Regions from separate parts of the Blautia sp. JLR.GB0024 genome, predicted to be linked through region 3. Evidence: riboswitches for the same ligand, from Rfam matches in the RefSeq annotation. Region 3 holds a riboswitch; each other region holds the start of a gene.
What was found. Region 3 has a riboswitch for cyclic di-GMP ahead of V8Q34_RS17860 (hypothetical protein). Riboswitches for the same ligand answer to the same signal wherever they lie in the genome.
Positions count from the first base shown of each region.

Region 1: it holds a riboswitch for cyclic di-GMP, as region 3 does, so the genes downstream of both, V8Q34_RS22140 (hypothetical protein) here and V8Q34_RS17860 (hypothetical protein) in region 3, are expected to answer to the same signal.
Region 2: it holds a riboswitch for cyclic di-GMP, as region 3 does, so the genes downstream of both, V8Q34_RS15125 (fibronectin type III domain-containing protein) here and V8Q34_RS17860 (hypothetical protein) in region 3, are expected to answer to the same signal.

Region 1 covers NZ_JBANBF010000013.1:137,677-139,945, forward strand. Annotated here, with positions in the region: gene V8Q34_RS22135 (hypothetical protein) at 1-354, opposite strand, end outside; gene V8Q34_RS22140 (hypothetical protein) at 367-951, opposite strand; cyclic di-GMP riboswitch class I at 1,336-1,426, opposite strand; gene V8Q34_RS22145 (ABC transporter permease) at 1,645-2,269, opposite strand, start outside.
Region 2 covers NZ_JBANBF010000006.1:94,311-96,579, reverse strand. Annotated here, with positions in the region: gene V8Q34_RS15135 (hypothetical protein) at 1-19, shown strand, start outside; gene mobB (molybdopterin-guanine dinucleotide biosynthesis protein B) at 23-1,153, shown strand; cyclic di-GMP riboswitch class I at 1,243-1,320, shown strand; gene V8Q34_RS15125 (fibronectin type III domain-containing protein) at 1,427-2,269, shown strand, end outside.
Region 3 covers NZ_JBANBF010000008.1:69,602-71,870, reverse strand. Annotated here, with positions in the region: gene V8Q34_RS17870 (N-acetylmuramoyl-L-alanine amidase family protein) at 1-10, shown strand, start outside; gene V8Q34_RS17865 (serine hydrolase) at 20-1,003, shown strand; cyclic di-GMP riboswitch class I at 1,137-1,220, shown strand; gene V8Q34_RS17860 (hypothetical protein) at 1,314-1,538, shown strand; gene V8Q34_RS17855 (hypothetical protein) at 1,492-1,830, shown strand.

The DNA of each region.
Region 1 (2,269 bases), on a different contig from region 3:
CCCATCCGTATCCACACACTCATGGTCGCATGGTATTTCCGGCACTGCCTCTCTATAGCCACAGAATTCATCGTGATGATGCACTCTGTTGACTTCATCCTTTTCTTCCTCATTTTCTTCCTGAAGACTATCTTCTGTTTCCTCTTCTTCGTCAAAGTCCTGAGGTTCTTCTATATCTGCTGAAATCCAATTTCCGTACACATCCCGGACAAGCTCCTGTGATACTGCAGGATCTGCTTCCCCGTCTTCATTAAATTGCTCCGCGTCAGCAAAGGCCATCCCCGTATTTCCAACTACAAGTACCGCTGACGTGATAACAGAAATTACAATCCCTCTCCAATTCCTGCTGTCCATGAAACACCACCCTTATCTCACATCGAGCACGGTCTCCATATTTGCTCCGTTCATGGGGGATAAGTCCACAATACTTGCCGTTGTGATTCTCAGTTCAGCCGCATATTCCCCTGCATCCAAAGCCTTGCTCAATGTAGCTGTTGTAATCGCCTCCCCGGGAGGCACCTGTTTTGATTCATAAAGCACTTCCCCGCCGTCCTTGAGCACAAGCTGGAATGTAAAATAACAGGGGTTCCCTTCCGGGTTGGAAAATGCCACATCCACATCTGTCTGTCCTGCAGGAATATATATCTTAGGATATCCCGGTAATTCTATATTCTCCGCATTGGGATCGCCTTTCGGGGCCTCCGGGATAGTTCCGTCCCAGTCCCCTGCATTTGGATCAATATCCGCTGATACCTGCTCCTCCTGTGCCTTGTCATTGTCTCCGCCAAACCATCCGAGCTTATACCCCGCTGCACCGGCACCGCCCACTGCTATGACTCCTACAAGGGCTCCGATCATGATTTTCTGTCTCAGTACCGCTTTCTGAAGTTTCAGGGCATTATCAGTGACCATCTCACCGGTGCTCTTTGTTTTCTTCTCTTCTTCACTCAATTCTCTCACCTCTGAAATTTTTGGCCGCACGAAATTATATTTTATGTCTTCAGGATGTTTTTGTTATTATACCTATAATAACAAAGAGAGTATGCCTAGGCATACTCTCGCGCGGTTCCTGATTTTTTTCAGTTTCGGATGTTTGTGCGGCAAACTCCGGCGCTATGCCTGAACTTTGCACAAACCTAAAGGATTCTGCTGCCTCCGGCAGGGGCGTTCTTTCATTTTTTCGTACAAAAAGAACATACTTATCCTGTGACAAGTATCTACCGGCTTTTTACCTCGGGATACACTTTTCCCCGAAATAAAAACTGCCTGCAGCAATTTGCAGGCAGAAGCGTATCAAAATAAAGCAAGGTATAAAAATTACCTTACAAAAAATAATACGGCAACTGGCTGTCATAGTCATGCTTGTTAGACCTTAGACCCTTTAGCTTTGTGTCACTGCCTTTCGACAGCTTTACTATTATCGAATATTTATCTTAAACTCACCATACTCTATTTCGTGTTAAATGTCAACATGTATTTACAGAATACCAAAATTATACTATTTATGCCAAGAATGTGCAAATATGACTTTGCACATCCAGTATGACAAAAATATTTCTTCACAATATATTCGCAATGTTATACCCTGCATTATTTTAATATTTTTAAATTCATCCGCATTCCCCGAAACAATCCTGTCCCATCTCAATTCCCACTACTCTCATACCTCCCAAGCCCCCTCTTAAGCACAATCACAGCCACCCCCGCCATCACCGCACACACTGCCGGCATAACCATCACCCCGGCACGCATCCCGCTCTTTCCCAGCAGATACCCCACCGGATAGTAACTGACAAACGCATACGGAATCAAATACGCAAATATCCCCTGCAGTACAGGCGGATAAATGATCAGCGGATATTTCGCCATCTCCCCAATGGAAATAGCAAAGAAATTCAAACTGTTCTTCCCTCCCTCCATCCAAAATGAGGCACAGCTTGCAATCCAGATCATACACACACGAATCACACAACATTCCACAAGAAACACCGCCAGACAGACAATTTTCCACAAACTCCACCTGATATTACAGTGACTTGCCCCCAGAGCAAACACAGCCGCCGCAATCCCCATCTTATTCAGCCCGTCAAAATCAATCCTGGCCGTGAGAAGCTGCAGCCCCACGGGAAGCGGCCGCACCAGAAACCGGTCCAGATCCGCCATATTGATCATCTCCGCAATCTTCCAGGTTCCCTGAAAAAAGAAGTTAATACACCCCTCCGAGAACAACAGAAAACTGTACAAAAGCAGTATCTCCCACAGCTTCCAG
Region 2 (2,269 bases), on a different contig from region 3:
GAGTGAGCAGGGAGGGTGACAGTTGAAAATCTGTACGATCGTAGGTGTGAGAAAGTCCGGCAAGACCACAACGGTTACCGGACTCATCAAAGAACTGAAAAAACGGGGATACCGGGTGGGAACCGTAAAGAGTGTGTTCTGTCCCGAATTTACCCTGGACACTTCTGACAGTAATACGTGGAGACACAGGGAGGCGGGCGCTGATCTTGTCTGTGTAAAAGGGAAAAAAGAGACCGATATTTTACTTCCGGCGGACGTAAGCGGGGATTTCTATGAGAAACTGCCTGTGGATTACCTCATACTGGAAGGAGAGTATGAACTTTGTGTGCCCAGAATCATCTGTGCACATAAGGATGCGGAGGTTTCGGAACGTTTGACAGAGGAGACGATTGCCATAGCAGGGAGACTTGCCGGGGATAAAAAAACCTATGGGGAGTTCAGAGTCTATCACTCTGTGGAAGAGATATCCGCTCTGGCAGATCTGCTGGAAACACTTCCGGATGCGGAATTTCCTTTAAAAAAGCGTCCCATGCTCCAAAAGGCAGCGGCTTTTTGCCAGTGTGGCTGCCATAAGGCAGAGAAAAAGCTGGCCGGAAAGAAAAAACTCACGGCCCATCCCTCAGAAGCACATAGAAAACATATCTTCCTGACAGGGGAAAAAGGGGCTGGCAAGAGCACACTTTTAAACCGTATTGTGGAAGAACTGGGAACAGAGCCGGTGGGTTACAGAACACTGCCCTATGAGATCGGCGGTGTCCAGAAGGGATTTTACCTGCACAGCCTGGTACCTGTGGGAGAATACGAAAATGACAGTCCGATCCTAATACGGGCCGGTAAGGGAAAGAAGATATCCATACCGGAAACCTTTGAGACACTGGGCGCAGCCGTGATGAAAAAGGTGAAGGAAATGCCTGAAAAAACAGCCGTGATAGATGAACTCGGAAAGGCTGAGGCAGATGCCCCCGCCTTTCAGGAAGCATTGTTCTCCTGTCTGGATACCCAGAGTCTTGTCATCGGTGTCCTGCAGAAGAATACAGGTGCGTTTACACAGGCAGTGGCAGAACGCCCCGACGTGGAAGTGATTGAAGTTACAGAAAAGAACAGAGACGGTCTTCTGGAAGAAATCTGTAAAAAAATCAAAAATATGGAATGAAAAGACTTGACTAAAATTGTCAAAATTGATATTCTTAATATAGTGATCCTGTTTAATACATGAACAGAGTCAGAAAACGGAAATATAAAAAAATAAAGGGGCAAAACTGTCGTAAGGCAGTGACGCAAAGCCACGGGTCCCAAGGGAGGGACAGCCGGGCTGCAGACAGTGATGGACAGGGATATTCTGTCCGTCTGTTGTCTTTAAGAAAAACGATATCCCTGGGTATCGTTTTTTTTGGCCCTGAAAGGGGAAGGAGAATAAAAATTGAAAATGAAAAAGTTATGCGTCTGGCTTCTTGTATCCGGTATGCTCCTGCAGACACCGGGGACTACTGCATCTGCCGCTGTTCAGGGGCAGGATGTGGAGTCTTTTAAATCCGGTGCGCAGGCAGCATACATGGATGTGGACAGCAGCCAGAAGATGGATGCCGGGAAGCAGAGCGAGACGCCCGGATGGCAGGCGGAAACGCTGAGGAACAGGAGCCTGCAGCAACCTGCAGAAGTGCCTGAGGGCCAGATGAAAATGCAGGGTGAACAGGCGGGAGCGCCAAAGAACGCAGAGGCTGCAGAGGAACAGACGGGAGAATCCGGAAAAGAAGGTACTACAGGAATACTGTCGGGAGAATCCGGGAAAGAGGATACTGCAGGGATACTGGCAGGAGAATCCGGGAAAAAAGAGACCGCAAGGGAACAGACGGGAGAGTCCGGAAAAGCAGGGACCGCAGAGAAACAGACGGAAGAGTCCGGAAAAGCAGGGACCGCAGAGGAACAGACGGAAGCGTCCGGAAAAGAAGGGGCTGCAGGAGAACAGATGGCAGGTGATCCGGATGCGCAGAAAGGAGAAGGAGCACTGCTTTCTGAGACCGGAGCGGTGGTACAGAAAGGCCGGCTGCATCTAAGCCTGCTTTACACACTCCCATACAGTGACCCGGAAGCGCTGAACAGAGGACTGCAGGCAGTTTTAACAGGTGGCGGCCGGCAGCTTACAGCATCCTTTTCCATGCAGGAGGGTGAGGGCGTTTCTAAAAAGGCGGAGGCATCTTTTACAGATTTGGAACCCGGGCAGTACCATCTCAGTATAAGCGGAGACAGCTTTGCCTCGTATGACCAGGAT
Region 3 (2,269 bases):
AAGAGAGTAGAGGGATATTATGCGGAAAAATAAGGTAAAGCGATACCGAAAAACACGTGCTTATAAGCACTGGTTTAAAATTTTTGTGGCAGGTTGTATATTATTGTTCTGCGGTGTTGCACTGCTAGGTGCGGATTTTTTCTTATATCAGAAAAAAAATGAGAAAGAAGACCAATTAAAACAATTAAAGCAGCAGGAAGAGGAAATTCATAATGCGGAGACTTTTACTGTTGATTCCGAAGTACAGGAGAGTGAAACGGGAAATTCGCAACCGGATGAGGAAGGCCCTTCAGATGAAAATAAAATAATAAAACAGTTGACCCAGAAAATACAATCTTTAGATGGGGACTGGTCTGTATATGTGGAACAGTTCAATACTGGAATTATGTGTAATATTCATCAAGAGAAGTATCCGGCAGCCAGTCTTATCAAATTATTCATTATGGGAACAGTTTATGAAGCGTATGATGAATTGTGCCGGGAATATGGACAAGAGGAGGTAAACGGGTGTTTGGAGCGGATGATCACAGTCAGTGATAACGAGGCTGCAAATCAACTGGTTGCTATGTTGGGATATGGCAGTAATGAGGAAGGAAGGAGTAGAGTTAATTTATACTGCCAGGAAAATGAGTATCAGGATACTAATATGGGAAGGATGTTGCTTGAGAGTAATGAAAATGGAGAAAATTACACTTCAGCGATAGACTGCTGTGAATTTCTGAAAAAAGTATATCTAAATCAATGCAATCATTCTCTGGAGATGCTTCGCTATTTGAAACAGCAGGAACGCACAGATAAAATCCCCGCAGGTGTACCTGATGAGGTAGAAGTCGCAAATAAAACGGGAGAATTGAATGATGTTGAAAATGATGCTGCTTTAATTTTAAATGGAGATAATACATACTGTATCACAGTTCTTGCATCAAATCTTTCTGATACTTCATTGGCCAGGGAGAAAATAAAAGAGATTTCTGAAGAAGTATATGAATATTTTAAAGAATAAAAGAAATAGAGTCAGCGAAGTGGAAAAAATCGCCTTGATATATCATGTTCCCTGAAAGCAAGCTCATATTACTGGTGAAGGTTCAGGCTACCGGAGACGGGGGAGCATAGACAAATACCTTATAATAAACATACCAGTAAAAAGGCATAGCCAGAGAAAGCTGGTGTCGCAAAACTACAGAGTCTAGGTCATTAGGGTATGACAGCCAGTTACAGAACAAAAAGGACACCCATAGGCGGTGCCTTTTTTGTTTAAAAAATGATGGAGGAAGGGAGGAATACAGCCGGTTTTATATTAGGCTGTTAAATTTATGAAAAAATTAGTATTTTATCAGAATCAAACCCCATTACATATGGGAACAGGAACAGAGATAGGATTTGTGGATCTGCCGATCCAACGTGAAAAAACAACGGGTTTTCCGAAAGGGGAAGTATCGGGAATCAAAGAAGCGTTTAGAAAGGAAAGCAGACATCAGGAATGGTTTGGTCTTGTACTTAGAAGGAAATTCACAGGGAGCAATTGTAGGAAAATATGAAAAGAATAATTGGGAATATGCGCAGTTAGAGCAGCCTTATGGGGATTCTGCATTGACAATCAGTTGTTTTTTTCAATTGGCAGGATATTGCGCAAAGGCACAGGAAGAGTTTTATTTTGATGAAAATAAGTGGTATACCTCAGATGAAAAGGGAAACCATATAGAATTACGTATTAAAGCATACAAATCACTTTTAGAGGAATATAAGCGAAATCCGGCACTTAGGAAATGCCTTATTTTAAATAACAAAGAAAAGGAAAAAGCAAACAATGTTCTTTCGGAGAGATTATAAATAATATAGAACTGGACGATGAACTAAGAAAGGCAATTATTGATTCAACTGTTGAAAAGAGTTTTCCTTTTGGCTATGCCCTGGAATTCATGACGGAAGTGGCTCTTTTAGAAACTGTGGAAGGCATGGAACCCGGGAAAAAATCGTGTTTTCAAAGTATAGGGTTTAATGTGGATGTCCGGCATAACAACGAGCAGGAGGTCCTTATCAATAGTATTTCCGGCAGCCGGAATTTCTGTCAATTAGATTTGATGCTTCTTCTTAAATCCGGACAGGCAGTCGTATTTGAATGTAAGTCAGGAAATATGGATTCAGTGAATGCTAAATCCAGAGAGTTTACCGCATATGCCCTGAGTGGTGTGTATGGAAAACCGGTATTGGTCGTTCCTCTGCTCAGTCAGGATATCTGCTTGTTGGACGAATTACCGCGTAATCTGGA